DNA from 2 places in the Brevibacillus sp. NPDC058079 genome. Region 1 is predicted to be linked to the other one. Evidence: a T-box and tRNA genes for the amino acid it is inferred to sense, from the RefSeq annotation. Region 1 holds a T-box; the other holds one or more tRNA genes.
The links. A T-box is a leader RNA that pairs with one kind of tRNA and senses whether it is charged. The one in region 1 lies ahead of tyrS (tyrosine--tRNA ligase), so its partner is inferred to be a tRNA-Tyr.
Positions count from the first base shown of each region.

Region 2: it has a tRNA-Tyr gene. The T-box ahead of tyrS (tyrosine--tRNA ligase) is inferred to sense a tRNA for this amino acid. The anticodon was not compared.

Region 1 is NZ_JBHVSO010000001.1:796,192-800,574, reverse strand. Features, by position in the region: gene ACFVS2_RS03950 (MFS transporter) at 1-347, shown strand, start outside; gene tyrS (tyrosine--tRNA ligase) at 406-1,674, opposite strand; T-box leader at 1,732-1,961, opposite strand; gene ACFVS2_RS03940 (ATP-binding cassette domain-containing protein) at 2,037-3,572, opposite strand; gene ACFVS2_RS03935 (DUF6138 family protein) at 3,849-4,383, opposite strand, start outside.
Region 2 is NZ_JBHVSO010000010.1:183,072-187,454, forward strand. Features, by position in the region: gene ACFVS2_RS26240 (hypothetical protein) at 1-250, shown strand, start outside; gene ACFVS2_RS26245 (hypothetical protein) at 739-978, shown strand; gene ACFVS2_RS26250 (hypothetical protein) at 1,135-1,428, shown strand; tRNA gene ACFVS2_RS26255 (tRNA-Ser) at 1,506-1,599, shown strand; tRNA gene ACFVS2_RS26260 (tRNA-Cys) at 1,605-1,678, shown strand; tRNA gene ACFVS2_RS26265 (tRNA-Leu) at 1,821-1,906, shown strand; tRNA gene ACFVS2_RS26270 (tRNA-Pro) at 1,912-1,990, shown strand; tRNA gene ACFVS2_RS26275 (tRNA-Tyr) at 2,000-2,085, shown strand; tRNA gene ACFVS2_RS26280 (tRNA-Gln) at 2,094-2,167, shown strand; tRNA gene ACFVS2_RS26285 (tRNA-Ile) at 2,173-2,251, shown strand; tRNA gene ACFVS2_RS26290 (tRNA-Pro) at 2,258-2,335, shown strand; tRNA gene ACFVS2_RS26295 (tRNA-Ala) at 2,340-2,416, shown strand; tRNA gene ACFVS2_RS26300 (tRNA-Asn) at 2,422-2,496, shown strand; tRNA gene ACFVS2_RS26305 (tRNA-Trp) at 2,501-2,574, shown strand; tRNA gene ACFVS2_RS26310 (tRNA-Asp) at 2,580-2,655, shown strand; tRNA gene ACFVS2_RS26315 (tRNA-Tyr) at 2,664-2,750, shown strand; tRNA gene ACFVS2_RS26320 (tRNA-Glu) at 2,823-2,910, shown strand; tRNA gene ACFVS2_RS26325 (tRNA-Glu) at 2,947-3,023, shown strand; gene ACFVS2_RS26330 (hypothetical protein) at 3,026-3,310, opposite strand; tRNA gene ACFVS2_RS26335 (tRNA-Leu) at 3,382-3,466, shown strand; tRNA gene ACFVS2_RS26340 (tRNA-Leu) at 3,471-3,553, shown strand; tRNA gene ACFVS2_RS26345 (tRNA-Lys) at 3,560-3,635, shown strand; tRNA gene ACFVS2_RS26350 (tRNA-Thr) at 3,642-3,716, shown strand; tRNA gene ACFVS2_RS26355 (tRNA-Lys) at 3,788-3,862, shown strand; tRNA gene ACFVS2_RS26360 (tRNA-Met) at 3,868-3,943, shown strand; tRNA gene ACFVS2_RS26365 (tRNA-Asn) at 3,948-4,023, shown strand; tRNA gene ACFVS2_RS26370 (tRNA-Gly) at 4,028-4,098, shown strand; gene ACFVS2_RS26375 (toprim domain-containing protein) at 4,140-4,383, shown strand, end outside.

The sequences.
Region 1 (4,383 bases):
CCCATTCCCATCTCGGTGGATTCATCAGCTTATCATTGATGGCCTTGGTCGTTTATATCATGAATTCCACGATGCAATTGTATTTTATTGATTTGGCCGATAAACATTTCCCGGCTGCCAGAGATTTGGCTTCCTCATTAACTCCCGTGTCAGTCAATGTCGGGATCGCCCTCGGATCAGCATTGGGTGGATTTATCACGACAAACCGAGAACTCATTGATGTTTCCTGGGTCGGTGCGATTGTCGCGATCGTTGCATCGTTGTTGACTTTTATCAGCTACAGTTTAGATCGCAAGGCGATGTCCTTCCCCACTCATACGTTGGAGGACTGTCAAACACGAAAATAATGCAAATACAAGAAGAAGCTTCCCTTCATGTTTCCAGGGAAGCTTCTTATTCCTTCATCTATTGAGACAATTTTACCAAGCTGTAGTTTTTCTTGCCTTTGCGGATAATGATGAAGCGGCCGCCGATAGCGAGACTTGGCGTAACTTCCAGTTCCAGATCGGTAACGCGCTCGCCATTCATGGAGATAGCGCCTTTTGTAATATCCTCACGTGCTTGACGCTTGGATGGCTCAATGCCGATCTCAACGAGCCAGTCGACAATGTTCTTCGTGTCGAGGGTAGATTCGAACGTCGGCATTTCTTTGAAGCCTTGCTCGATCTCATCTGCCGATAGCGATTTAATATCACCAGTAAACAAAGCAGCTGTAATGCGCTTCGCCTGCTCCAGCAATTCCTCGCCGTGCACAAATTTCGTCATTTCTTCAGCCAGCGCTTTTTGCGCCTCGCGTTTATGTGGCTCAGACTGTACTTTTTCAGCCAGCTCTTCAATCTGTTCTTTGGAGAGGAACGTAAAGTATTTCAAGTATTTCACAACATCGCGGTCATCGGTATTCGCCCAGAATTGGTAGAATTCGAATGGTGTTGTTTTGTTTGGATCGAGCCAGATAGCTCCTCCTGCTGTCTTCCCGAATTTCGTACCATCTGCCTTCAGCATGAGAGGAATAGTGAGTCCGAATGCTTTTGCTTCTGGTCCTTCTTTTTTGCGGATCAGATCGAGGCCGCTAGTAATGTTGCCCCATTGGTCGGAACCGCCGATTTGCAGCTGAACATCTTCATGTTTGTACAGATGCAGGTAATCCAGCGATTGCAGAATTTGATAGGAAAACTCCGTAAACGAAATGCCGCTTTCCAGTCTGCTCGACACAACATCCTTGGCAAGCATCGTATTAATGCTGAAGTTTTTCCCGTAATCCCGCAAAAATTCAATGACATTGATTTTGTGCGTCCAGTCGTAGTTGTTCACCAAACGGATTTGGTTGTCGCCTTCTGTTACGAACAGCTTCTTCATTTGTGCTGTGAGCGCATCTACGTTCTCCTGAATTTGTTCCAGTGTTTGCAAAGAGCGCTCGGATTGACGGCCGCTCGGATCGCCAATCGTACCTGTTGCACCACCGATCAAAATGACCGGACGATGACCAGCGAGCTGGAAGCGTTTCAGTACCATGAAAGGAATCAAGTGACCGATATGCATGCTGTCACCTGTTGGATCGACACCACAATATAACGAGACTGCTTTTTCATTCGTTAATTCTCGCAGTCCTTCTGCATCTGTTTGCTGATTGATGGCTTCGCGCCATTCGAGTTCGTCGATAATATTCACTGCCATACACTCCTTCAATCTCCTATGGTAAAAAACAAAAAATCGCCCCTTGTCTATTGTAGACATAGGGACGATTGAATAACCGTGTTACCACCCATCTTGCACTAATGGACCCAAGCGCTTGCGCAGGCCATTCATGCCACTCGTAGCGAGTTATCGTTCGCGATTCCGCTCGGCATTACCCGAGATACTCCAGAGTGTAATTCGCTCGCTTATTGTGTACCGGGTTCCATCAACCCCCGGCTTTCTAGAACAGGGAATAAGCTGCTACTGGGCTCTTTCAACGTATGTTTCATATGAAATTAAAGTCAGTATATTGAATTCAAATAGCAATGTCAACCATGTAGCAATGATTCCGCGACTATCCCTTAGTTTATTTTCGTGAGCCCCTCAGAAGTTAGTTCATAAACAGTTGTTGCGACTTCATGTAAATACCGTCGATCATGCGAAATACTGATAATCACACCGTCAAAAGCCGTTAAGGCGCGGCACAGAACAGGAGTCGTCAAAGGACTGAAGTTTCGGGTCGGTTCATCCAGTATCAATATTTCGCACTGATCCAAAATCATTTTTACAAGGAGCAATTTCGCTTTCTGTCCCCCAGACAAGTTTATAATGGGTTGATGCATCTCATCTTTTGTAAATTTCATACTACCTAAATGCGTATACGCTTTTGTAATCGCATCTTTAACACCCGTTGTTTCCAAGTATTCAATCGGTGTTTTGGTCGAATCCAGCCGGTCTTCATAGTTTTGGGGCATGTACCCGATCTTTAATGAGGAGTACTGGATTAGCTCATCCATGATCTTTTTCAACAACGTCGTTTTTCCCACCCCATTTTCCCCAATAATCGCGACTTTTTCTGGCCCCTTGATCGATAAGTGAATCTGTTTCGATAGCTGTTTGTTCGCTATTTGCAGTACATCCAATGAAAAGTCGAGGATTTGCCTACTGCCGGGCACATGCACCGCAGAATCAAACCGGAATTTGCTTGCTTCTTCTACACTTGGTGCCTCTACAAACGTTTGCGATGCTTTCTCCATGCGCTCTCTTTGATTTTTCAGAGACTTGATTTTCTTTTGCAGTCGCGGGTCTGACCGGGATACATTCCGATGTTGATGTTCTGCCTTATTCCAAACGTCATGCCATTTCTCCATTTGCTTTCTATGATCAGAAGCTTGCTTCCTGGCTATCGTTTCTTGTTTGCTCAAGTGGCTCTCGCGATTCGCGAGGTAATTCTCATATGGTTCTCTTGAAAACGTATATTTGGGTACTTGTTTGCGCTTCGTCAGTTCCATATGAAGGATACCGTTTGCTGTATTCGCAATAAATGTTTCGTCATGCGATACATAGATAACAGGAATAGCCGTCTGTTGAATAAATTCTTCCAGCCACTCCATCGTTTGAATATCCAAATCATTCGTGGGTTCATCCAGCAATAGAACATCCGGCTTCTGTGCCAGCAGACTTAAAAAGCGGTATTTGAAACGCTCACCACCGGACAGAACACCCATCTTTTTATCTGAATCCAATGCATGAATGCCGAGGTCATCCATCGCTCTCACCAGTTCTTTGCTCCATTGATTTTCGGCAAAAAAGTCGGCAATGGTCATTTGTTTCTCTTCGTCCGATAGCTCCTGTGCAAGATAACCCATGGAACATTCGTTTCTCAACACGTTACCTTCAAATGTGCAGTACTCGGCAATCATTTGTTCCGCGTATATCAATTTTAATAAGCTGCTTTTGCCATTTCCTTCTTCCCCGATGATAGCAATCTTGTCGCTGAGTTGCAGGGTGAGATGCAAATTGTGAATGAGCGTCCTGTCGTCTTTTTTGGTGGTAATCGTGATATTGTGCAGTTCTACCATTTGGATTCCCCATTTCGTTTTTACGTTTCTCGTCATTTACTCTTTGTTCATCTGTATCACCCCCTTTTTTGACAACAAAAAAGATGCTTCTGTCCAATAAACAGAAGCATCTTGCTCTCGTACTAGAAATCGCTATATGAAAAATAGACCATACAGGGATTCAAGATATACATTTGCGGGTGAATTTGGCTTCTTGTTTATTTATTATAGGATTGGCTTTTCCAATAAATAAACAATTGCGCAAATGATTCACCCTCCGTTCCAATTAGTTGACTTCAATATAGCATGGCCTTCTAAATAATGTCAATCAAGCTATTCGACCAAGGCTAGCACTTGTGCAAGCTTGTCTTTGATGGGGGAAGATTCCTTTTTTACAGCCTGTGCGAGCTTCTTATTCCCGCCGAAAAGGCGATAAATAACGGTTTCCCGCTGGTAATCTTCCATCGCCGCAAGCTCTCCTATGAGGGCATCCACCAGTTCTGCACGATCGATGGTGATATTTTTCAAAGGCTTCGCCGAGTCGCTACTGCCAAGCACCAGAGAGACGAGTACTGGCATATTCTCTACAGTTACACCATGCGCCTCCATAAAAGCCATGGCAAAATCGTCTTGGGCAGACTGATGCTCCGTGTCGACCAGCTCCATATAACGACGAACAAGTGGAAAATAATCGTTGCTAGACAAGCCGAGAGCCAATACCGCATAAGTGCCAGGCATGACTGATTTCTCACTAGGCTCTACATCTCCGTACCACGCAAACTCCTCCATCGCTAGCTCGGCATATTCTGCGATTTTCGGGTATAAGGCAGGGTAACGGGACGCATTCGCAAAAAACTGGTGGAGACCT
Region 2 (4,383 bases), on a different contig from region 1:
AGCCTTCACCAAATTCATCAAAGATCATAATTTAGGCTATATCATTAAAAGACAGAGCCTTTTCTATGTATGTCGTATTCTTCACAATTTCAATGGTTCGATAAGTGTAGAAATTTTTAATGGTACTTTCTATATTGAATCCTCTAAAAAGGAAGCAGCTGAAGGAATCAAAGAAATTACAGAAAGCGAATTCTTCAAGGTAAAAATGATGATTGCAGAACAGAACGAAGTCGAACAACAAGCTTCATAAATAAACAAAGCCGACTCTATTTGGAGCGGCTTTGTTTATTGTATAGGATAGAAGGTTAACACTCGGAATTTAGTGATAACAATTAGATTTGAGCATAAGTCATCTATAATCCTCACCCGTTGTTGTTATTTACACAACGTAATGTTCTTAAAAGTAATGACCAATTTCAAATGTAGCGCATACATTGGAGATATCGATACTGACTTTTTTCATGCATTTATCCCTCGGAAAAATATTGTCTGACTCTCTGAAATTCTTCTGAAAATTGGGATGTTAAACACTGGAAAAAACCAGCAACCATGCGGGTTTGAGGGGTGCGACAAAATTTTACCAAAAAGGGTGTTGACTATATTCAATGGTGGTGATATTATTAGTTCATCGAATAACAAAACTAACCTCGAACACAGGTTAAGACAATTCGATGGAATAATATCAAAACAACCTGTATAACATGAATCATAAAATACAAAAAAGCGGAGGTGAAAGACATGTTAAACAAGATCAAGGGACATAATGAATTGAATGAAACAGCAGCAGTGGATAGCAATCGTCCTCTTGGCTCAACATGCCTAAAGCCAGAAGCTTTTATTGATAGCAAACATGAGGAAAGAAGTATCTATACAAAGCAAACGCAATTTCCGGGGTGGTATCGCCCAAAAGGATTGGGTTTTTTAAGGGAAAGTATATCTATAGGATCATTGTATTCAAAAATCGTTTCGGTTTTTTGAATATCAATGGCATAGGAGTACCTTCCAACGTAACCATAGGGCTACGCTTAAAACACCCAATCGGAGAAATCTTATCGGGTGTTTTTTGTTGTAGCCTTTTCGGTTTCCAATAAACACCAATCATGAAGACAAAACTAATAAATGGAGGTGAAAGACATGATGAGAAAGATGAATATCGGTGGCAATCGCCAGTTTAATAAATTTGATATTCAGCCAGTGGGCAGATTTAGCTCGCTTATTCAAACATGCCTTTTACCGAAAACCAACCACGAGATTAGTAAGCATGATGATAACAATCTGTATTCAGCAACAGAAGAAGTGGCGTTTTGGGGAGGATTGCACCCAAAACAACAGGGTCGTCTTATCGAAAAAATACCTATATACTCGTTTTTCTTGGAGTGGTGTACCCATTTACAAGAGAGTCGTGATATAAGTGCATTTTCAGTGTAGCGTGTAAGCTACTGATAAGACACCCATCGTAAAGATCGGGTGTTTTTTTGTACCCAATTTCAGAAAATAAACAACGTGGATAGGTACTCAAGTGGTTATAAGAGGATCCCCTGCTAAGGGATTAGGCGATGTAATAGTCGTGCAAGGGTTCGAATCCCTTTCTATCCGCCAGATGTGGGCAAGTAGCCAAGTGGCAAGGCTGTAGACTGCAAATCTACGAGCGAGGGTTCGATTCCCTCCTTGTCTTCCAATCAAAATAAAGGAGGTATGCAATTCTGGAACCTGGTGAGGAACACACTCAACTAAATATCGCCTGTTCGACAATGGGTTAAGTCACCAAGCTTTCACCTTGGAGTAACGAGTTCGAGTCTCGTACAGGCGATCAATAGGATGTGGATATGGTGGAATGGCAGACACGTCAGAATGAGATTCTGATATCCGAAAGGTTGTGGGGGTTCAAGTCCCTCTATCCACACCAATTAACGGGATGTAGCTCAGTTTGGCTTAGAGCACTCGCTTTGGGAGCGAGGGGTCGCAGGTTCGAGTCCTGTCATCCCGACCAAAAATAGATGGGAGTATAGAGCGTAATGGTAGCGTCCTCGGCTGTAAACCGAGTACCTTCGGGTCTTGGAGGTTCAAGTCCTTCTGCTCCCACCATGTACTATCGGGGATTCGTTTAGTGGTAGGACATAGCACTTTGACTGCTATTGCGTAGGTTCGATTCCTGCATCCCCTGCCAAATATGTTGATGTAGCTCAGTCTGGTTTAGAGCATTCGGCTGATAACCGAAAGGTCGATGGTTCGAATCCATCCATCAACACCACATTATCTGGATGTAGTTCAGCTTGGTTAGAACGCTTGCCTTGGGAGCAAGAGGTCGTAGGTTCGAATCCTACCATCCAGACCATCATGGGGTCGTAGCTCCAATTGGTAGAGCAACTGTTTTGCACGCAGAGGGTTGAGGGTTCAAGTCCCTCCGATTCCACCAAATATTGACGTATAGCTCAGAGGTAGAGCAACCCGCTGTTAACGGGAAGGTCGTAGGTTCGACACCTACTACGTCAGCCATTGTAGGGCAATAGTTCAACGGTAGAACAGCGGCTTCCAACCCCGCTGGTGTGGGTTCAATTCCTACTTGCCCTGCCAAATCTGGTTCTTTAGTTCAATCGGGAGAACGCTCCGTTGTCAGCGGAGAGGTAACGGGATCGAAACCCGTAGGAACCGCCACATATTATGGGCAGATATGCAAGATGGATAAAGCAGGCTGACTGTAAATCAGTCCCCGAAAGGGTTCGGGAGTTCGAATCTCTCTCTGCCCACCATACCAAAAAAAGAAAGGATGTGTTCTCAATGCGAGAGAGCGATGAAGTGCGTGAGGAAACGGAAGTGAATATGGCGTGGTAGACAAACGGTAAAGTCCCCTGACTTTCAATCAGGAGTTCATTATGGGCATTGCGGGTTCAAGTCCCGTCCACGTCACCAACTTTATTATTCAAGCGAGTAGTAGGAAAGTGATGTGGCTCTGTTGACAAATTGGCTAAGTCACCAGACTTTCAATCTGGTCAGTTCGGGTTCGAGTCCCGTCAGAGTCACCAAATTATTCAGCAAACATAATCGACAATATTTCCTCAGAGGTATACTCGGTTCCATGAATATAACGCTCAATAACTTTTGCCAGGATAGCTTTTCCGTTAATACGGCTTTGCTTGGCATCAAGAATGTTTAGGACGATTCGATCCATTTCCTTTTGAATCTCCTCATGGATAGCTTTAACAAAGGCAGTGTTTGTTGGGTAATCAGGCATCCCTTTTGGAAAGCCGTTAGAAATATCATGTTTAGACCACTTTTCAAGCATAATTTTTGCTTTACTGTATTCGATCACTGTATCACCAAATTCATGAGTTTTAATTCTATGCTATTACGTGGAGAACAAGATTTCAACATAATATTTATGCGGGTATGGTTGGAATGGCAGACACGGGGAGCTTAAAATTCTCTACCGAAAGGTGTACAGGTTCAAGTCCTGTTACCCGCACCATTAGGCGGATGTGGTGGAATTGGCAGACACGGTAGATTCAAAACCTACTGCTTCGGCGTGAGGGTTCGACTCCCTTCTTCCGCACCAAACAATGGGCGTTTAGCTTAGCTGGTAGAGCAATCGACTTTTAATCGAGAGGTCGTAGGTTCAAATCCTACAACGCCCACCATCATATGCTGGCTTAGTTCAGAGGAAGAACGCTTGCCTTGTAAGCAAGATGTCGGGGGTTCGATTCCCTCAGCCAGCACCATATTAACAAAACTATGAAAGGATGTGACTTGGAATGAAGAGTGACAAGGGAAGTAAATCAGATAAATAAATGTCCTCGTGGCTCAATGGTAGAGCAAGGAGCTTTTAACTCCGAGGTTACAGGTTCAAGTCCTGTCGGGGACACCAATTATTGCGGAGTAGAGCAGTGGTTAGCTTGCTTGGCTCATACCCAAGAGATCAAGGGTTCGAATCCCTTCTCCGCAACCAATATTGTCTCGTAGCTCAGTGGTAGTAGCAACCGCCTGTTAAGCGGAATGTCGTAGGTTCGATCCCTACCGAGACAGCCAGTGTGCGGGTGTAATTTAACGGTAGAATATCAGCTTGCCATGCTGAAGGCAGGGGTTCGATTCCCCTTATCCGCTTCCATTAACTTAACTAACGAAAGGAATGATTTTGATGACTTATGGGATTTGTTATTGAGGGATTTAATGATGAAAAGAAAGTGAAAGAAGTAATGCCAAATGCTCATTGCGTTGTAACAAAAGGAACCAGAATGAATGGCCGAGTAAAAATGGATCTTAAAAAAGCTTTGACAACATGTGAGGAGTTGTTCTTGTTGACTGATCCTGATGAAGCGGGAGATAAATTAGCAGAAATGGTCTTACGTCAGTATCCTTCGTTACAACGTGTAGTTTTAGATAGAAACG